4 regions of the Rhizobium cerradonense genome follow, and region 3 is predicted to be linked to each of the others. Evidence: predicted binding sites of a transcription regulator. Region 3 holds the regulator's gene; each other region holds the start of a gene.
The links. Region 3 encodes LexA, which represses DNA repair genes until DNA is damaged. Its sites were predicted from a motif close to TGTTCNNNNTGTGTTCNG; they were not measured.

Region 1: a site for LexA is predicted at 2,853-2,870, ahead of PH547_RS18190 (YifB family Mg chelatase-like AAA ATPase). Genes of this name have one in related genera too.
Region 2: a site for LexA is predicted at 3,166-3,183, ahead of PH547_RS11410 (helicase-related protein). Genes of this name have one in related genera too.
Region 4: a site for LexA is predicted at 2,819-2,836, ahead of PH547_RS03890 (ribonuclease T2 family protein). Genes of this name have one in related genera too.

The regions. Positions count from the first base shown of each region.
Region 1 covers NZ_JAQJCK010000007.1:296,199-301,573, forward strand. The annotation lists gene PH547_RS18180 (LysE family translocator) at 1-59, shown strand, start outside; gene cysK (cysteine synthase A) at 195-1,163, shown strand; gene PH547_RS18190 (YifB family Mg chelatase-like AAA ATPase) at 1,234-2,766, opposite strand; gene PH547_RS18195 (hypothetical protein) at 2,900-3,301, shown strand; gene gshB (glutathione synthase) at 3,358-4,305, opposite strand; gene PH547_RS18205 (cupin domain-containing protein) at 4,415-4,918, opposite strand; gene PH547_RS18210 (exonuclease/endonuclease/phosphatase family protein) at 5,015-5,375, opposite strand, start outside.
Region 2 covers NZ_JAQJCK010000004.1:156,294-161,668, forward strand. The annotation lists gene PH547_RS11390 (acetyl-CoA C-acetyltransferase) at 1-469, shown strand, start outside; gene phbB (beta-ketoacyl-ACP reductase) at 558-1,283, shown strand; gene PH547_RS11400 (YMGG-like glycine zipper-containing protein) at 1,682-1,936, opposite strand; gene PH547_RS11405 (DUF3309 family protein) at 1,980-2,135, opposite strand; gene PH547_RS11410 (helicase-related protein) at 3,425-5,375, shown strand, end outside.
Region 3 covers NZ_JAQJCK010000001.1:176,691-182,065, reverse strand. The annotation lists gene PH547_RS00960 (mechanosensitive ion channel family protein) at 1-635, shown strand, start outside; gene PH547_RS00955 (DUF2721 domain-containing protein) at 742-1,233, shown strand; gene lexA (transcriptional repressor LexA) at 1,627-2,349, shown strand; gene PH547_RS00945 (ComEC/Rec2 family competence protein) at 2,330-4,789, opposite strand; gene gltA (citrate synthase) at 5,070-5,375, shown strand, end outside.
Region 4 covers NZ_JAQJCK010000001.1:799,472-804,846, forward strand. The annotation lists gene PH547_RS03880 (ArsR/SmtB family transcription factor) at 1-86, opposite strand, end outside; gene ettA (energy-dependent translational throttle protein EttA) at 280-1,929, opposite strand; gene PH547_RS03890 (ribonuclease T2 family protein) at 2,054-2,803, opposite strand; gene PH547_RS03895 (alpha/beta fold hydrolase) at 2,974-3,906, shown strand; gene caiB (succinate--glutarate CoA-transferase) at 4,068-5,270, shown strand; gene PH547_RS03905 (thiamine pyrophosphate-binding protein) at 5,267-5,375, shown strand, end outside.

The DNA of each region.
Region 1 (5,375 bases), on a different contig from region 3:
GGGTCGCCGCCAGCATTCTCGCCGGCACGGCTGCCTTCATCGCTGCCCGCGCGGCCTGAAAAAACCTTTCTCGGCACAACGACGCGGGAGATTCTTTTCCCACGGTAGAGGATCGGCAGAGTGATCCCAGACTGGTTTCCGCCGACGTTTAATCCTATTGTGCCTGTACAATTCCAATGGAGGGAGAGCTACCCATGTCCGACACCCGCAAACCAGGCCGCGGCCGCGTCTATGCCTCGATCACCGACACCATCGGTGACACGCCGATCGTGCGTCTCGACAAGCTGGCCAAGGAGAAGGGCGTCAAGGCCAATTTGCTGGCGAAGCTCGAGTTCTTCAACCCGATCGCTTCCGTCAAGGACCGTATCGGCGTTGCCATGATCGAGAGCCTTGAAGCACAGGGCAAGATCACCCCCGGCAAAAGCGTGCTGATCGAGCCGACCTCCGGCAATACAGGCATAGCACTCGCTTTCGCCGCCGCCGCTAAGGGCTACCGGCTGATCCTCACCATGCCGGAGACGATGTCGATCGAGCGCCGCAAGATGCTGCTGCTGCTCGGTGCCGAGCTGGTGCTGACCGAGGGTCCGAAGGGCATGAAGGGCGCGATCGCCAAGGCCGAGGAACTGGCATCGACGCTGCCCGACGCGATCATCCCGCAGCAGTTCGAAAACCCGGCCAACCCGGAAATCCACCGCAAGACGACAGCAGAGGAAATCTGGAACGATACGGACGGCCAAGTCGATATCCTCGTGTCCGGCATCGGTACCGGTGGCACGATCACCGGCGTCGGCCAGGTGTTGAAAGCCCGCAATTCGAATATCAAGGTCATCGCCGTCGAGCCGGCTGACTCGCCTATCCTCTCCGGCGGCAATCCGGGTCCCCACAAGATCCAGGGCATCGGCGCCGGCTTCGCCCCGAAGATTCTCGATACGCATATCTATGACGAAGTCGTCACCGTCACCAATGACGAAGCTTTCCAGCATGCACGCCACATCGCCAAGCTCGAAGGCGTGCCAGTCGGCATCTCCTCCGGTGCGGCCCTGGCGGCTGCAATTAAGATCGGCCAGCGTCCCGAAAACGAAGGCAAGAATATCGTCATCATCATCCCCTCCTTCGCCGAGCGCTATCTCTCGACGGCGCTGTTCGAAGGGCTGGGCGGCTGACACGGTCAGCTTCGATCGTCAGGGATTCAAAGGGCGCTGCGGTGCCCTTTGTCATTTCAGCCGTTTGCGCTTACGCCGCAGCGGTCAGCCGTTCGCCGGCAATGCGGTAGGAAATGGCTTCTGCGAGGTGGATGCGCCCGACGGTTTGCTTGTCGTCGAGATCGGCGAGCGTGCGGGCCACTTTCAGTACGCGATGATAGCCGCGGGCGGAAAACTTCATCTTCTCGGCCGCGTCGCGCAGCAATTGCAGGCCGGCGGCGTCCGGCTCGGCGATCGTTTCGATCATCGATGTCGAGCAGCGGGCATTGGTGGAAATTCCCTTCATCCCGGCAGCCTCGAAGCGTTCGCGCTGCCGCTCGCGGGCACGGGCGACACGAAGCGCGACATCGGCGCTCTTTTCGGCCGTCGTCGGGCGGATGAGATCGGCCGCAGAGACGGCGGGCACGTCGAGGCGGATATCGATGCGGTCCAACAGCGGTCCGGAAATCCGGCCCTGATAATCCGCGACGCAGCGCGGGCCGCGGGCGCAGGTGTGACCCGGCTCGCCGGCCATGCCGCAACGGCAGGGATTCATCGCTGCAACCAATTGAATGCTCGCCGGATAGGAAACGCGATGATTGGCCCTGGCGATGACGCATTCGCCCGATTCCAGCGGCTGGCGCAGCGCGTCCAGCGCCTGCGGCGAAAACTCGGGCAATTCATCGAGAAAAAGGACGCCGTGATGGGCAAGCGAGACCTCGCCCGGGCGGGCACGCAAGCCGCCGCCGACCAGCGCCGCCATGGTGGCGGAGTGATGCGGCGTGCGATAGGGCCGGCGGTCGGAGAGCTTTCCGCCCGAAAGCTGACCGGCAACGGAATGGATCATCGACACTTCCAGCAGCTCCGCCGTCGACAATGGCGGCAGAATGGATGGCAGGCGCGAGGCCAGCATCGACTTGCCGGAGCCGGGCGGGCCGACGAAAAGCAGATTATGTCCCCCGGCCGCCGCCACTTCCAGCGCCCGCTTGGCGCTTTCCTGGCCCTTGATATCGGCGAGATCGGGGACGTTGGCGGCATTGGCGCGGATCGCCGGTTCGGGGCGTGACAGAACCTGGGTGCCGCGGAAATGATTGGCGAGCGCGATCAGGCTGCGCGGCGCGAGAATATCGATGTCGGCGCCGGCCCAGGCGGCCTCAGGACCGCTTTCGGACGGGCATATCAGCCCCTTGCCGATGGCATTGGCGGCGATCGCGGCCGGCAGCGCGCCAGCGACCGGCGCGATCGTGCCATCGAGGTTGAGCTCGCCGATGACGGTGTAGGCCGCAAGCGCATCCGCCGGGATGGCGCCCAGCGCCGCCATCAGCCCAAGCGCGATCGGAAGATCGAAATGGCTGCCCTCCTTGGGCAGGTCCGCGGGTGCGAGATTGACCGTGACCTTCTTCGGCGGCAGCGACAGGCCAGAGGCATGAAGAGCTGCCTGCACCCGTTCGCGGCTTTCGGCCACGGCCTTGTCCGGCAGACCGACGATATGCATCAGCACCTTGCCCGGGGAAATCATCACCTGCACTTCGACAGGAACGCCCTCAATGCCTTGAAACGCAATCGTGCTGACGCGCGCTACCATCCCCGCCCTCTTTTAACTCGTTTACCGTTATCAATTTTTCATAACAGACTATGGGTTGCATAGTGGCAGAAAACATGGAATAAAACAAGAACAATAAAAGAACGAAGGGACGATTTCTACAATCGGAGCAAATATGAGACTTGTAGTATCGCTATCCCTTCTACTGAGCGCTGTTCTGGCCGGCTGCCAATCTATCGATGGCGGGGATAATCTGGAAAAAGGCGCTCCCTATCAATTAAGCGCCAAGGAAATTGCCGCGGTGGAAAAGGGTTTGCACGAGCAGCTTCCCTATGAGGGCGTGCTGATCTTCGGGCCGATGGCGGCTTCCAAGGATAGCAAGGGCTACGTCAGCGTCTGCGGCACCATCAGCTCCTTTGGCGGCCTGCACGGTGTCATGGACAAGCGGCCTTACGTCGGCATGATGGTCGACGTGAAACCACTTTTCGGCTTCGTGCCGACGGTCATCGCAGACGATAGCTCCACCGGACCGTCGGCAGTGATCCTAACCTGCCGCCGGATGGGCATCGCGATATAGCCCGCCTTGCGGCGAGCGGAGGGGTGGCGTCACGATTCCTAGAGGGCTGGCGCCCCTCAAGCCCGCTTCGCTTCGATCGCATCCCACAACAGGCTGGCGATGTCGGCGCCGCCGAAGCGCTTGACTTCGCGCAGGCCGGTCGGCGAGGTGACGTTGATCTCGGTCATATAGTCGCCGATGACGTCGATGCCGACGAGCAGGAAGCCGCGCGCTCTCAATGCCGGGCCGATGCGCTCGCAGATTTCCTTTTCGCGCGGCGTCAGTTCGGTCGCCTCGGCGCGGCCGCCGACATGCATGTTGGAGCGGCTGTCATGCTCGGCCGGCACACGGTTGATCGCGCCGACCGCCTCGCCGTCGACGAGGACGATGCGCTTGTCGCCCTTGCGCACGTCGGGCAGATATTGCTGAGCGATGAAGGGCTCACGGAAGAGCTGGCCGAACATTTCGAGCAGAGAGGATAGATTGCGGTCGTCCCGCGTCGAATGAAAGACGCCGGCGCCGCCATTGCCGTAAAGCGGCTTCAGGATGATATCGCCCATCTCCTCGCGGAAGCGGCGAATTTCGGCAGGATCGCGCGTGATCAGCGTCTTCGGCATCAGGTCGGCGAATTCGGTGACGAAGATCTTTTCCGGCGAATTGCGCACCCAGGCCGGATCATTGACGACGAGCGTCTTGGGGTGGATGCGCTCCAGCAGATGCGTCGAGGTGATATAGGCCATGTCGAAGGGCGGGTCCTGGCGCAGCAGCACCACGTCCATGGTCGAGAGATCGACGCGCTCCGGCTCGCCGAGCTCGAAGTGATCGCCCTTGACGTCGCGAAGGATCATCGGCTCAACCGTCGCGTAGACATTGCCGTCACGCATGCTGAGGCGCTCGGGCGTGTAATGGAAGAGCTTGTAGCCGCGGGTCTGGGCTTCCAGGCTCATGGCGAAGGTCGAGTCACCCGCAATGTTGATGCTCTTCACATGGTCCATCTGGACCGCAACATTCTTGATACCAGCCATAGTCAGCCCTCGCTCGAATTTGCGGACAGATGTAGGTCGGCCCGCATCCAAACGCAACGGCTATTCAAGGGCTTCCGTCAGAGACGTCTTTCGTCTGGGCTGGCCGCGCTCAGGCGGCAAGGCCCTGTGCGCCGCCCTGCCGGATGAAGTTGCGCAGGCGATAAGCCATGGTCAAAGGCTTCGGGAATGGCTTGCGGCAGAAGGCGACCTTGCGCAGATAGTGATCAATGCGCCATGTGGCCCAGGTTCCGCCGGCGAAATAGGCGACATCGCCCGCGCTGAGCGTGCGTTCGACGCCGTCTTCCGTCGTGATATGCACCTCGCCCTCAAGGATCATCACCGTTTCGTCCCAGCCGAAATACCAGCGAAACTCGCCTGCCGTGCAATCCCACAGCGCCGTCATCGCGGCATCATCCCGCCCACGCGAATGCTCGGCAATGCGCGCAACCGGATCGCCGGCCAGGATCCAGGACGGTTCGATCGGCGAGGGCTTCATTTCCATCTCATCGCTGGCGCCAGCCACGAAGCTCTTCGACTGCGGCAAGGCAACAACAACCGGGACCGCACGCGCGGCAAAGGCCGCCATGCTCGCCAACATTAATCTCAAAACCATGCAATCCCCCAATTCCAAGCGCGTCTCAGTTTCCATTGCACGGAAGAGGTAACGGCGCGGTTCATGAAATCTGGCGCATTTTAATGATTGCAGAGATCAGGCAGAAAAACCTTCGATTGTACAGACGACCATGTCATGATCGGATAGCGGCTTGCCCTCCTCATTGAGGGAGGAAACAAGGTGGCTTTCGCCGATCTTCAAACCGCGGGTGATGAACCAATCGAGCTTCATGGTGCGATCGGGAAAACGCGTGATCAGGCTCGGGCGCGTGCTCGTCTGATCCAGCGGGCCACCATGGCATTCAAAGCCGCGGCCTTCGGCCGTGGCGAACAGGGTATCGGTCGAGAAATCACCGCCGGTGTGATTGCCGGTATTGAGATCGCCGCCGATCAGGATCGGAAGACCGGGCGCGAAGGCCTCGACAGCGTCGATCAACGCCGCCATCTGCCGCTCGCGA
Region 2 (5,375 bases), on a different contig from region 3:
GAATGACGGCGCGGCTGCTGCCGTGCTGATGACCGAGTCGGAAGCCTCGCGCCGCGGCATCCAGCCGCTTGCACGTATCGTCTCCTGGGCAACTGCCGGCGTCGATCCGCAGATCATGGGCAGCGGCCCGATCCCTGCCTCGCGCAAGGCCTTGGAAAAGGCGGGCTGGTCGGTCGGCGATCTCGACCTCGTCGAGGCAAACGAGGCCTTCGCTGCACAGGCCTGCGCCGTCAACAAGGATCTCGGCTGGGATACGTCGATCGTCAACGTCAATGGCGGTGCCATCGCCATCGGCCATCCGATCGGCGCCTCCGGCGCGCGCATCCTCAACACGCTGCTGTTCGAAATGAAGCGCCGCGGCGCCAAGAAGGGTCTCGCAACGCTCTGCATCGGCGGCGGCATGGGTGTCGCCATGTGCTTCGAGGCGCTTTTAGCCGCGTCGCGCCAAACGATGCGGGAATGGTTGTAAACAAGGTCATGCTAAAATAAATAGCGAGAGACGGATGAGCGATTCGGGTTCGCTCATCCTGCTCTAGCGGTAACAGAGGGGAGTGGACATGAGCAGAGTGGCGTTGGTGACAGGCGGGACACGCGGCATCGGGGCGGCCATTTCGATAGCGCTGCGCAATGCAGGCTACCGGGTTGCGGCAACCTATGCCGGCAACGACGAGAAGGCACAGGCTTTCCGCGAGGAGACGGGCATTTCCGTCCATAAATGGGATGTGTCCGACTATGAAGCTTGCGGCGTCGGCATTGCCAAGGTGCAGGAGGAGCTTGGCCCCATCGAGATCCTCGTCAACAATGCCGGGATCACCCGTGACGCCATGTTCCACAAGATGACGCCGCAGCAGTGGCACGAGGTCGTCAATACCAACCTTACCGGCCTGTTCAACATGACGCATCATGTCTGGCAGGGCATGCGTGACCGCAGCTTCGGCCGCGTCATCAACATCTCTTCGATCAATGGTCAGAAGGGCCAGATGGGCCAGGCGAACTATTCCGCCGCCAAGGCCGGCGATCTCGGCTTCACCAAGGCGCTGGCCCAGGAGGGTGCTGCCAAGAACATCACCGTCAATGCCATCTGCCCCGGTTATATCGGCACCGAGATGGTGCTGGCGGTGCCGGAAAAGGTGCTGAACGAGCGCATCATTCCGCAGATCCCTGTGGGACGCCTCGGCGAGCCCGAGGAAGTCGCCCGCGTCGCGGTCTTCCTTGCTAGCGACGATTCCGGCTTCATCACGGGATCGACGATCAGCGCCAATGGCGGCCAGTTCTTCGTTTGAGCTGATGGGCTGAAGTGGCGGATGATTGCCGGGAAATTGCCCGGCAGTCATCGCTGGCGTGAATTCACGGACGGCCGTGGCCGGGGTTTGAATTCCAAAACGACAGGCTTAAGGACCACACGGCGCATTTCCTTGTCCCGCATCCGTACGGCATGGCCGAGTACATAAAATGTGGTGCCGACAAGAGCGAATGCTGCGATACTTGCAATGAATTCGGCCATGGTGCCGTTCCTTTCCAAAAACGTTGACGCGATCCCCCCGAAACCTGCGTGGGTGTGAGTGTTCGTCTCAAGAAATGTCGGCCCAAATTTTCGGCGCGAAAGATTTGGCTTTCATGACCGATCGTCAACGAAGCGCTGACGATCGGCCGGAAGAAATCGATCTTTGTCTATACCGGCTTACCGGCAGCGAGCCTCATAGCGGCGGCCATAGCGGTCGCGGTAGATGCAATAGCCCTGGTGCTCGTGGGACCGGCCGATGAGGTAGCCAACGGCGCCACCGGCGACGGCACCGATTGCGGCGCCACCCCAGCTATTGCTGGCGACACCGCCTATGATCGCGCCGGTGCCGGCGCCTATGGCTGTGCCCTTCTCGGTTGCTGTGCATGAGGCGAGTGCGCCGACAAGAGCGATCGCGACAATGATTTTCTTCATGGTATTGCTCCCTAGTGTGAGATTTTCAACAAACTCAGCCGGATCAGATCCGGCCCATCAATAGCAGAATAAGAACGATGACGAGAACTAGTCCGAGACCACCTGATGGACCATATCCCCAACCTCGGCTGTAACCCCAGTTCGGGAGCGCTCCGATCAGCAGCAGAATCAAAATCACGAGCAATATTGTACCAAGCATAGCGTATTCCTCCGCGTCCAGCGCCTAGAGCATCCCGCCAGAGCGACCTCACGCAAGCGGATAAGATGCGCCTAGATACAAGTGCCGATGCGTCCTTATCCACTCCTCGAGAATGAGGGCGCACCAATGCCGCTGTCGATAGAAACTTATTTCACGAGAAATTGTTCCGGCTCAGAAATAACAAGACATGAAGATGAGCCGGCATGCCCCGGGCAAAGGTTAATGCCCGGCTGCGAGCTGCGCAAGAAAATACCCGCCGACGACCGCGGGATATGGTTAAAAACAATTTAAAATACAATATGTTGCGGTGAACGAAACGGGAAAGCGAGCTTGTCCGTGATTCGTCAGCGATTCGTTCTGTATTTGGGCTTTGGTTAACGGCGGCAGGGATTGTGGCCTCGGAGAACCTACCCCTTTCGGCGAGGAAGGTTTAGGCCTTATCGCCGGAAAGTGGTAATTCCTCGGTCGAAATGGTTAATGCCGGCGAATTTTTTCGCTACCCATATCGTCACATCATCCTCCCTTTGGATGAGCTTCCCCTCCGAACGCTATATCTAGCCGTGAACAAATACAGTACACGACATAATCAGCGATTCGTCGCCGATTCGTTCCGGCTTTGGTCGGAAAGTTAACGATTGCAATCAATGCGAGAGATTATGGACTTTTCATATTACGTTTCGCTCAAAAGTTAATTGCAATCCACGATTCGACGTGATTTGGCGCTTCAACCCTGCAGAGTCCTGGGCATTTCGCCGGAGAAGGCACTAGATGTTGTGGAGAACAAATGCGGAATTGTGGAAAGTCAGCGATTCGTCGCCGATTCGTTCCGGCTTTGGCCCGAATCTTAACTCAGAGCCGTTCTCGATATTTATCTCGGAAAATTGCGGAATTTACAGATGGTTAACCATGTTTCCAAACGGGAAGGCTGGTTCGCCGGATTCGCGTGATGGCTCCTGATTCACGTGAAAAAGGAGTCCCAATGCGATTCACTATCTGGTGGCGGTTTGTAAATCGAAATCCATATATAGTGGTGAACACAAAGGGAACATGGCGGAGTCAGCGATTCGTCGCCGATTCGTTCTCAAGCTGTTCTCGACTCACCCGGACTCGTTTTGGATGCAGAGAGAATGTAGCTTTCGGTTGAGACGGCCAAAGATAAAATCGCATATTCTAGCCGTTGTTTTTTCATTCAGGTCTTGCCTTTGTCACATATGGTCGTCATCTCTTCTTCTCTTCCCTGGGGACCTTGCTGATCGGAAGACAGTGGTTTCTCGCCCATGCATGGACCTATGACTCAGACTTCGCAGCCAATGATCCTGAGCGGACGCGGCGTGACCGCGGTGCTCGGACCCACCAATACCGGCAAGACTCATTATGCCATCGAGCGCATGGTGGCGCACGGCAATGGCGTCATCGGCCTGCCGCTGCGGCTCTTGGCGCGCGAGGTCTATACGCGTGTCGTCGAGAAGGTCGGGGCTCAGTATGTCGCGCTGGTCACCGGCGAAGAAAAGATCTCGCCGCCCAATGCGCGCTATTCCGTCTGCACCGTCGAAGCGATGCCGCGTGAGACGCGGGCCTCTTTCGTCGCGATCGATGAAGTGCAGCTCGCCGGCGATCTGGAGCGCGGCCATATCTTCACCGACCGTATCCTGCATTTGCGCGGGCGGGACGAGACCCTGCTGCTCGGCGCCGGCACGATGCGGCCGATCCTTGAGCAGCTCCTGCCGGGGATCACCGTCGTTGAGCGGCCGCGGCTGTCGCATCTCTTCTATGCCGGACAGAAGAAGATCACCCGCCTGCCGCAGCGCACAGCGATCGTCGCCTTCTCCGCCGACGAAGTCTATGCCATCGCCGAACTCATCCGTCGCCAGCGCGGCGGTGCCGCCGTTGTCCTCGGCGCGCTCAGCCCGCGTACCCGCAACGCACAGGTCGCGCTCTATCAGGCCGGCGATGTCGAATATCTCGTGGCGACCGATGCGATCGGCATGGGGCTCAATCTGGATGTCGATCACGTCGCCTTTGCCCAGGATCGCAAGTTTGACGGCTATCAGTTCCGCAATCTCAATCCGGGCGAACTCGGCCAGGTCGCCGGCCGCGCCGGTCGTCATCTGAAGGACGGCACTTTTGGCGTAACGGGCCAGGTGGATCCCTTCGACGACGAATTGGTACGGCGCATTGAGGGTCACGAGTTCGATACGGTTAAAGTGCTACAATGGCGCACCAAGGAATTCGATTTCTCCTCGATCGCTTCGCTGCGCGCGAGCCTCGAGAGCGCACCGCGCGTACAGGGCTTGACGCGGGCACTGCCGGCGGTCGATCAGCAGGCGCTGGAATATCTGTCGCGCGATCTGGAGATTTCCGATCTCGCCAATAATCCGGCGCGGGTCGAAAAATTATGGGAAGCCTGCGCGCTTCCGGATTATCGGCGGATTACGCCCGCCCAGCATGCCGATCTTATCGCCACCCTCTTTTCCGACCTTGTGCGCTATGGCACGGTAAAAGAGGACTTCCTTGCCGAGCAGGTGCATCGCGCCGATCGGACGGACGGTGAGATCGACACGCTTTCGGCGCGAATCGCGCAGATAAGGACTTGGACCTATGTGTCGAACCGGCCCGGTTGGCTTGCCGATCCGACACACTGGCAAGAAAAGACGCGGGAAATCGAAGATCGATTGTCTGACGCGTTACATGAGAGGTTGACGAAACGCTTTGTTGATCGCAGGACATCTGTGCTCATGAAGCGCCTGAGAGAGAATGCGATGCTGGAAGCTGAAATCAGTGTGAATGGGGATGTCTTCGTTGAGGGGCATCATGTGGGACAGTTGACCGGATTCCGGTTCACGCCTATCGCGGGAACCGAGGGGCCGGACGCCAAGGCTGTCCAGACGGCCTCGCAGAAGGCGCTGGCGCTGGAATTCGAGGCGCGCGCCGCCCGTATCCATGCGGCAGGCAACAGCGATTTGGCGATCAGTGCGGATGGCCTCGTCCGTTGGCTCGGCGATCCCGTGGCGCGGCTGTCGGGCAGCGATCACGTCATGCGTCCGCGCGTCATCCTGCTCGCAGACGAGCAGTTGACGGGCAATGCGCGTGATCATGTCGCCGCGCGCATCGAGCGCTTCGTGAATCATCATATCAGCACGGTGCTGAAGCCGCTCGACGATCTGTCGCGCGCCGAAGATTTGCAGGGTCTTGCCAAGGGGCTGGCGTTCCAGCTCGTCGAAAATCTCGGCGTGCTCTTCC
Region 3 (5,375 bases):
CCGGCATATTCGGCGTGGCGATCGGCTTCGGCTCGCAAACGCTCGTCAAGGATATCGTCAGCGGCATTTTCTACCTGATGGACGATGCCTTCCGCGTCGGCGAATACGTTCAAAGCGGCAGCTACAAGGGAACCGTGGAATCTTTCAGCCTGCGTTCCGTCAGGCTTCGACATCATCATGGTCCGGTGTTCACAGTTCCCTTCGGCGAACTCGGCGCCGTTCAGAACATGAGCCGCGACTGGGCGATCGATAAATTCCTGCTACGGGTTCCGTTCAATACCGACGTCACCAAGGCGAAAAGGATCGTCAAGCAAATCGGAGAGCAGTTGAAAGAAGATCCGGAAATCGGACCGCAGATTCTTGAAACCCTGAAAATGAAGGGGGTGGAGCAAATTGGCGACTTCGGTATCGAACTGAGTTTTGCCTTTACCGCCCTCCCCGGTCGGCAAACCTACATACGGCGCCAGGCCTATACCATGATCCGCGACGCATTCATGGAAAACGGCATCGACTTCGCTCAGCCGACAGTGCAGGTGGGTGGCGAGGAAAAATCCGATGCCGCGATCGCAGCCATGACACTGCAGAGAAAGAAGATCGCTGAGCAAATGACGCAATCGGCAGCGCCGCCGACCTGAACGTTCGCGCGAGATCAGTAACCAGCCTCATCTCCGCGCGCTTCTTTGGCAAGGCGACACCTCTGGGGCGGATACCGGATGACGTTGGACAGAAAGGAGATCCAATGTGCTGAACGACCATCTGACGTCTATTGCCGCGCACGTTATTCAGATAGCGCTGACAGCGGTCTTTCTGCTGGCGGGCACTGCCGGGTGCCTCAATGTCTTTTCGGCCAGGCTCGCCCGCGTCTCCGACCGGGTCAACAGCCTTTTCGAACGGGTGACCTCTGAGGACCCGGATGAAACACGGTTGCTGCAGCTCTACTATCTGCGGCGGCGAACATTGGCGCTGGAGATCGCAGTTCTGCTCGGCACGACATCGGGCGTGTTCACATGCCTTGCGACGCTCGGCCTCATGGGCGGTGCGATTCGCCAGCAGTTTCGCGAGCAATTGCTGCTCTGGCTCTTTGGGCTTGCCGTCTTCGCACTCATGGGCGCCTTTGTGGCCTTTCTCGTCGAGATGATTCTGGCCGGGCGCAGCATGCTAAGGCAGATCGCCAACGACCGTACCTTGCTCGAGCACCGGCACGGGAGTTCGAGGAAAAGTTCAACCTATTGATATCCCGTCGAATATTACTACGGATGGCACCAATCCCGGCCCCTCAGAAATCCGGATTCCCAGTCAGATCCATAGCTTGCTCTCCATGGTTCGGAGAGTGTCGTCCTCCAAAGAGCTTATAGAACGAAGAACATGGCTTTTCGCCGCCTTGGAGATAATCAGTTTTGGGATCGTCCGAAATTTTGCTTCGCCCGATTCCGCATATATTTCTGCTATTTAGTTTGAAGGTGCCGGGAAAAAATCATCTGCCCGGGACCTGTTATGTTCCCCATTTATTTGATGCACCTACAAAATGTTCACCGAAATTTAAGGGCTTGCGGAACACATATGGAACATATAGTGTCCGTTCTGGATTTGTTTCACGACACCTTCTCAGTCCCGAGGTTCAAAACGATGTTGACGCGCAAGCAGCAGGAACTGCTTCTCTTCATTCACGAACGAATGAAGGAGTCCGGTGTTCCGCCATCTTTCGACGAGATGAAGGATGCGCTGGACCTTGCGTCCAAATCCGGTATTCACCGTCTCATCACGGCTTTGGAAGAGCGCGGCTTCATCCGTCGCCTGCCGAACCGAGCCCGAGCGCTGGAGGTCATCAAGCTGCCGGAGGCCTATAGCCCGAGCCTGCAGCCTCGCCGCGGCTTTTCGCCAAGCGTCATCGAGGGTAGCCTTGGCAAGCCGCAACTTGTGCCGCCGCCCGCACCCGCAAAGCCGGTGAGTGAGGACAACAACAGTTCGGTTTCGGTACCCGTCATGGGCCGCATTGCCGCCGGCGTTCCGATCTCGGCCATCCAGAACAATACTCACGACATCACCGTTCCCGCCGACATGCTCGGCTCCGGCGAGCATTATGCGCTGGAGGTCAAGGGCGACTCGATGATCGATGCCGGCATCTTTGATGGCGATACCGTCATCATCCGCAACGCCACGACCGCCAATCCCGGCGACATCGTCGTCGCTCTCGTCGATGATGAAGAGGCGACATTGAAGCGCTTCCGCCGCAAGGGAGCCTCGATCGCGCTTGAAGCGGCAAACCCTGCTTACGAAACCCGCATCTTCGGGCCGGATCGAGTGAAGGTACAAGGCAAGCTCGTCGGTCTCATTCGCCGCTATCACTGACCGGTGACGCCGGCTTGAGCGGCGCGCCAAAAGTGTCTGTTCGCCAGTCGTAGGAGCGATGCAGGCTCCATGGCCGCGAAAGGTTTTCAAACGCTGCCGTCATTATCGGTTTATCGGTGCTAAGGCTCATTTCGATGGACCCTGTGCGGCGCAATGTTGCACCTGTGAAGAGCGTGGCGCCAGAGCGGCAGCGATCAAGACGCAGCCGTACGGAGGTGATGACGATATTGGCCGTGTCGCAGGCCGGAGCGAGATAGGCGGCATCTTCAATGGTGACAAGCATGTCGCCATTATCCAGCATTGCCACGCACCATGCACCTTTTTGGCAGGCGAAACCGCCCGGCCCGGCCGCGTCTAATGCCGCATCCATCGCCTTTCGAACGGTGCTCTGTTCTTCGGAATTCAGGCGACGATGCTTGTCTGATTTGCTGATTTTGGGGAGCTGACTATCCGGCGGAAGCATCGTTGGCGGTTGCTGCTCGGTGATCGCCAATGCTCTTTGCCACTGCTCGAAGATGAAATCCGGCGGTTTTTCGCGGTTTGTCGTCAGCGCACCGTTGCGCAACAAGGCGACCAGCGTGCCGTCCTCGGAGATCATGAGATCAGGCTTCAGGACACCGGGGCCGAGCGCCACGACTGCGACCGAACCGGTGATCAAGAGCGCACCTGCATGTCGCAGCCATGTTCTCAGCAAGGTCATCAGCAAGAAGCCGGCTATGACCGTCGGGAACAGCCAGACCGGCAGCCGGCCGAAGGGAATATTACCGCCCCAGGCGGCAACCGTTTTGGCAATGACGATGACGACATCAAGTCCCCAGCCGGTTATCTGCCAGAAAGGGGCATCAACGCCAAATGGCATCAGTAGCGTCGCCGCCATGCCAAACGGCATGACGACAAAGGAGACGACCGGCATAGCCGCCAGATTGGCAACGAGGCCATATGTCGCCAACCGGTGAAAATGTTCTATCGAGAAGATTGCCGTCGATGCGCCGCCTATAAAAGAGGTCGACAATATGCTTCCGAAGAAACGGGAAACGAAGAGCAGCGGACGCATGACCCGGAACCGGGAGAGAACGCTCTCCCGATGCGGCCTCCTCGCCCAGAGCGAATAGCCGGACACCAACGCCAGGGTCGCGGCGTAAGACATCTGAAAACTTGGTCCGAGCGCCTGCGAAGGCGACAGTATGAGAATGACTATCGCCGATAGCGCCACGTTGCGCAGGCTGATGGATGGCCGGTCGAAGAGCACGGCGATCAGCATGATCGCCATCATGATGAAGGCACGCTCCGCGGATACCCCGAAGCCGGAAATGAGGTAATAAGCCGTCACTGTGACCAGCGCGCCGAAGGCCGCAATCTTCTTCGTTGGCCAAGCCTGTGCCACGCCGAAAAACAGACTGAGGGCATAGCGTAAACCGACATAAAAGATGCCCGCGGAGAGCGCCATGTTTAGGCCGGAGATGGCGATGATATGCGCAAGACCCGAGGTCCGCAGCGCTTCGGTCGTGTCGTCTGAGATCGCTCGTCTCTCATCGGTGACAAGCGAAGCCGCAAAGGCGCCGGTGTCTCCGGGCAAAAGCGTCCTGATTCTATCGCCGATATGGCTGCGCAAACCGGCAAGCCAGATATCCGCCTTGTCGAGGACCGATCCCTGAACTACATCACTAGTCGGTGACAATAGTGTCGGCGTTCCATAGGCAAAGCCATTCGCGCCGGTGCCATCGAAATAGGCGCTGAAGGCGAAATCGTTGAGGCCGGGCAAGGCAGGTCCGGCCGGCGGCGTCAACCGCGCTCTACCCTGAATGCGGTCGCCGAGTTCGAAGGGCTGGAGCTGTTTGCGCACGAAAATGGTGATCTGCGCCGGCGGCCTGCGAATGGTCGGTTTTTCCGTTGCCTCCAGGGCGACGACATAGCGCCAATGGCCCTTGTCGTCGGCTTCACGCCGTTCGATCCGCCCGGTGATGGTGGTCGTCACCGCAGAGTCGAGCATCACCGTCGATGCGCGCCAGGTTTCGCATTGCGCCAGAGCCATGCCGGAGCACATCAGCATGCCGGCAAACAATATGTGCCGTAGCACTCGCCCCGCGTGCTGCTGGCGGAAGAATGCGACAGCGAAGATAAGGAGGGCCGCAAAAACAGCTTGCGGCGGCGGATCGGCTCCGACCGAGAACCAGACGATCGCGCCGGCGCCGATGTAGACCGGCGCAAATAGCATCGCGCGACCGTGCGCCGCCTCTTCTTCGGCTAAATGGTAAATGCCGGGTCGGATGCTGCCCGCCGCGAGGCGAAGGCGGGCAATAAGCGCGGCATGGTCCTGTGTCCGCTCCGGCCGCGACGCTTTGGCACGAGAAATAACGGCGCCCACGCCCTCCTCGCGCACGGCAACCGCAGCCAATTCCCGACTATCCACCTGCGGATCCGGTGCCTCTAAATTAGGCATATACTCCAGCGCCCACGCAAAACTACAGCTATAGCGAGAGTTTTGCCGTCACCGGCCAGTGATTTCAACTGAAATCGGCGTCATCGCCGACAAATGACGCTAATTCACGCTTGCGCAAAATGGTCCCTTCTACCGCAGTGCCCAAAAGTTGATACCGCAATGCACAAATAGGCGTAAGGATAACTTGGCATTAGGCTCTGGATCATATAGCTAATCGTTAGTCGCTTAACCCTTTGGCGCTTTTTAAGGCGCCAATCCCGCCAAATCTTGGAGGATCAGCATGACGGAACAAAGCGCGAAACTAACTTGGGGTGAAAAGACGGTGGATTTGCCGGTTAAGTCCGGAACCATCGGCCCAAGTGTCATTGATATTGGTGCCCTTTATAAGAACACCTCCACTTTCACCTACGATCCTGGCTTCACTTCGACTGCGTCGTGCGAATCCAGCATCACCTTTATTGATGGCGACGAAGGCGTTCTGCTGCATCGCGGTTATCCGATCGAACAGCTTGCCGAACACGGCGACTTCCTCGAAGTCTGTTACCTGCTGCTCTACGGCGAATTGCCGACCGCAGCCCAGAAGAAG
Region 4 (5,375 bases), 620 kb from region 3:
GCCAGCAGACGTAACCGCGTCGGCTCGCCGGCCGCCTTCAGTATGTCCACCAGATCATCCAAACCGAATTTCACGAGATCCGTCATCCAGCACCCAATCAAGATATAAAGATATCTTTATGTGATTTGCATTCGATCTGCAAGACCCAATTGCTGGCTGGGAGAATTCGACGTCGGAAATCTGTTAGGTTTTGTCGACCGGGGAATATGCGCTTCCTGACCTACGGCAAAGAAAAACCCCGGACTTGCCGGGGCTCTCCATGACAGAAAGACAGCAAACTTATCGTGTCAGGCGCTTGTGCGCCTGGCTGCCCGGATTGAGAGCATCGGGGCCGAGGCGGCGGATCTTGTCTTGCTCGTAATCTTCGAAATTGCCTTCGAACCATTCAACATGGCCTTCGCCTTCAAAGGCCAGAATATGCGTGGCCAGGCGGTCGAGGAACATGCGATCATGGCTGATGATGATGGCGCAGCCAGCGAAGTTTTCGAGCGCGCTTTCCAGCGCCCCCAGCGTTTCCGTATCGAGGTCGTTGGTCGGTTCGTCGAGCAGAAGCACGTTGCCGCCAGCCTTCAGCATCTTGGCCAAGTGAACGCGGTTGCGCTGACCGCCGGAGAGATTGCCGACCTTCTGCTGCTGGTCGCCGCCCTTGAAGTTGAAGGCACCGCAATAGGCGCGCGAGTTCATGTCGAACTTGCCGAGCTTGATGATTTCGGCGCCGCCGGAGATTTCCTCCCATACGGTCTTATTGCCGTCAAGCGCGTCGCGGCTCTGGTCGACATAGCTGAGATGCACTGTCTCGCCGATGCGGATCGAGCCGGAATCCGGCTTTTCCTGCCCGGTAATCATCTTGAACAGGGTCGTCTTGCCGGCGCCGTTCGGGCCGATGATGCCGACGATGCCGCCCGGCGGCAGCTTGATCGACAGATCGTTGACCAGCGTGCGACCTTCGAAGCCCTTGGTGATGCCCTCCATCTCGATCACCACCTGGCCGAGACGCTCGCTGACCGGAATGATGATCTGCGCATCACCGGGGCGCTGATTTTCGGCAGCATCGACTAGCTGTTCGTAAGCGTTGATACGCGCCTTGGACTTGGCTTGACGGGCCTTGGGGCTGGAGGCGATCCATTCCTGTTCGCGGCTGATTGCCTTCTGACGGCCAGCTTCTTCCCGGGCTTCCTGCAGCATGCGCTTGGCTTTGGCCTGCAGATAAGCGGAATAATTGCCTTCGTAGGGAATGCCACGACCGCGGTCGAGTTCGAGAATCCAGCCGGTAACATTGTCGAGGAAGTAACGGTCGTGGGTGATCATCATCACGGCACCCGGATAGTCGCGCAGGTGCTTTTCCAGCCAGGCGATGGTCTCGGCGTCGAGATGGTTGGTCGGTTCGTCGAGCAGCAGCAGGTCCGGCTGCGAGAGAAGCAAGCGGCAAAGCGCGATACGGCGGCGCTCACCGCCGGAAAGGCTGGTGACTTCGGCATCGCGCGGCGGGCAGCACAATGCTTCCATCGCCATCTCGACCTGGCTTTCCAGATCCCAGAGATTCTGGCTGTCGATGATATCCTGGAGTTTGGCGCCCTCGTCCGCCGTCTCGTCGGAATAGTTCATCATCAATTCGTTGTAGCGATTGAGGATTTCGGTTTTCTTGGCAACGCCTTCCATGACGTTTTCGAACACCGTCTTGTTGGGATCGAGCTGAGGCTCCTGCGCCAGGTAGCCGATAGTGGCGCCTTCGGCCAACCAGGCTTCGCCAGTATATTCCTTGTCGAGGCCGGCCATGATGCGCAGCACGGTCGACTTACCGGCACCGTTCGGGCCGAGAATGCCGATCTTGGCGTCGGGATAAAAAGAGAGATGAATATTTTCGAGGATCTTCTTGGCGCCATAGGCCTTATTTAGACCGGCCATATGATAGATGAACTGACGTGCCATAGCTTGGGTTACTCCACGGGCGGATACATTGCGAATTGTGCCGCTATGTAGGCGAAACCCCGCCCTCGGGCAACGGAGAAACCTTGTCCGAGGGCATTTATCGCGCCGAGCCGCCTGCTGGGTGTCAGAAACCCGCTGCGTCCACCACGCCCTGATCGCAGCCGAACGATGTGCTGCCGGCGCCCTGGATCAATTGCTCGAGTCGCGGCTCGTTTCCTTCCGACGGCTGAATAGCGTCTTCCGACAAGCCGATCGTCAGTTCCGAGATCACCCGCACCTTGCCGACTTGGCGGCAGCTCATCTTCACGCGGCCACTGGCGCCCTCGCCAAAACTTTTGTCGAAAGCAGCCTTGATGGTTTCGGCATCGAGCGTCTTGCCGATATTCTGCGCGAAAAGATCGCGCACAGCGGACGCATTGAGTTCATTGATCAACCCCACCGCAGTCCCGAAATAATCATCGGCGCTGAGCTTGGTGCAACTGCCGTGTTTGATCCACTCATGCCGCTCCAGACCGGATTGCGTGCCGGGCATGACTTTGTCCAGCGCGGCCTTGGTTTCCGCCGAGAGTTGAACAGCCGGCAGGTCTTTCCAGTCCCGGCCGCGATCGGACTGCTTCAGATCATCGGAAACGTCGCAATATTCCTGCCGCATCGGCCAGAGGCCGTGTAGTGAAAAGTTCTTGGCGTCAAAATTATTCGCTGATTGATTTCGGCATTCCGCCTTCTTTTGGTTCGTCGCGCAGAACGCGGGTTCCCAACTCGCCGCCAGAATAAAGCGCGTCCGTCCATGGCTATTCTCCTCAGCCACGGCACTCGTCGCCATCACCACCGCAGTCAGAACCGCAACTGCAAACCTTTGAAGCCAAGGCTTCATTTCATACCTCCAAAATAGAACAATATGAGAACAAATAAGCAGTTTGATTTGCCGCACGCAACCCTGAATCGCAAAAACCACGAAGATTTATTTCTGTGAGCTTCCCTCGCCGTCCATTGCAATCCCGCCGGCGATGACCTTTCGTCCCACATGGGGAGGAAACACGCATGATGTTTGCCGAAACGAGGCATTTGCATAGTCCGACGGGCGCGACGCTCGCCTATCATCATGCGCCGGCAGATGGCGCCGCGCGTGGCATGCTTCTCGTCAGCCACGGTCTTGCCGAACATTCCCGTCGCTATGAACGCTTCGCCGCAGCGATGGCAGCGCGCGGCTTTCATGTCTATGCTCACGATCATCGCGGCCACGGCGAGACAAAAGCTGTCGATGCGCCACTCGGCCGCTTCGCAAGGCGCAATGGTGTCGATGCGGTCATTGCCGATGTGCTGGCGATGCGCGAGCTTGCCGCAACCGCCCATCCCGGCCTGCCGATCATTCTCTTCGGCCACTCCATGGGCGGGCTGATCAGCCTCAACGTAGCCGTGACGCATCCCGACAAGTTCGATGCCGTCACCGTTTGGAACTCGAATTTCAACCCTGGTCTCGCCGGGCGCGCGGCGCAGATCATCCTGAAGGCAGAACGCATGCTGAAGGGGTCCGATGTCCCGAGCGGGCTGTTGCCGAAGCTGACCTTCGGCGCCTGGGGCCAATCGATCGCCAACCGCCGCACCGAATTCGATTGGCTATCCCGTATTCCCGAAGAGGTGGATAAGTACATTGCCGACCCGCTCTGCGGCTTCGATGCCTCGGTGTCGCTGTGGCTGGATATTTTCGAACTGACCTTCCGTGCACCACAAAGGGATCACCTCGATAGGCTTCGGCGCGACATGCCGATCCATCTTATCGGCGGCAGGCATGACCCGGCGACGAACAATGGAAAAGCAATTTCCTGGCTGTCAGATCATTTGAAAAAGGCCGGCTTCTCGCATACCACCATGACCATCTATCAGGACATGCGGCATGAGACTCTGAACGAGATCGGTGCGGCCACAACCATTTCGGATTTTGCCGACTGGTGTCAGCAAGTGACGGCAAAGGACTGATTCCCAAAGGAATGTTTGAATAAATGCCACCGGCGGTTCCCTGCCCCGTTTGCATCAACCGAAGCCTCCATATTCTCTGGCGCGAGCGGCGCTTTGCTTCCGGGCCGGTATCCGATACATCTGAGAACACTTTCGTGCCGTAGCCGCCCATCGGGACCGATATGACCGATAATAAAACCAAGAAACCACCCCTTTCCGGCATTCGTGTCATCGAACTCGCCCGCGTTCTTGCCGGCCCCTGGGCAGGGCAGATGCTGGCCGATCTCGGCGCCGATGTCATTAAGGTCGAGAACCCGGATGGAGGCGACGATACGCGCCAATGGGGTCCGCCTTTCGTCGAAGGCAAGGATGGGAAAAACCTGTCCGCCGCCTATTACCACTCCGCCAATCGCGGCAAACGTTCCGTTGTCGCTGATCTGAAGACCGAAGAGGGCCAGGCCCTTGTTCGGCGGCTGGTCATAACCGCCGATGTGCTGATCGAGAATTTCAAGCTGGGCGGCCTCGTCAAATATGGACTCGACTACGGGAGCCTGCGGAAGATCAATCCAAAACTGGTCTATTGCTCGATCACCGGCTTCGGCCAGACCGGTCCCTATGCCGGTCTCGCAGGCTATGACTATATCGTCCAGGGCATGTCCGGCTTCATGTCGATTACCGGCGAGCCAGATGGGCAGCCGATGAAGGCGGGTGTCGCGATCGCCGATATCTTTACCGGAATCTATGCCGTCTCCGCGATCGAAGCAGCCCTCATCCATGCGCTGAAGACCGGCGAAGGTCAGCTTGTCGACATGGCGCTGCTCGACGTGCAATCCGCCGTGCTTGCCAATCAGAACATGAACTACCTGATCTCCGGCAAGGCTCCCACTCGCCTTGGCAATGCGCATCCCAATATCTCGCCCTATGAGGTCGTGCCGACGGCCGATGGCTACCTGATCCTTGCTGTCGGCAATGACGGGCAGTTCCGCCGCCTCTGCACGATTCTCGGCATCGACGAGCAGGCAAATGATGAGCGCTACGCAACCAACAAGGCGCGCGTCGCCCATCGCCACGACGTCCGCGCTTTCATCTCGGCGAAAACGCTTTCCTGGAAAAAGGCGGATCTGCTGAAAGCCTGCGAGGACAATGCCGTGCCGGCCGGCGCGATCAATACGATCGAAGACATGTTCGCCGACCCGCAGATTGAGGCTCGCGGCCTGCGGATCGACCTCGAGGATGCCGCAGGCACCGTCATCCCGAGCGTACGGACGCCGGTCGTCTTGTCGGAAACGCCGCTGACCTATACGCGGCCAAGCCCGCGCCTTGGTGAACATCAGGAGGAGGTTCTCGCCGAATTGGCGGAACTGGAAGGAAGGGCGAAACCATGAAACGCACCGGCGGCCAGCTTATCGTCGAAGCCCTCAAGGCAAATGGCGTGCAGCGCATCTCCTGCGTTCCCGGCGAAAGCTTTCTGGCCGTGCTCGATGCGCTGC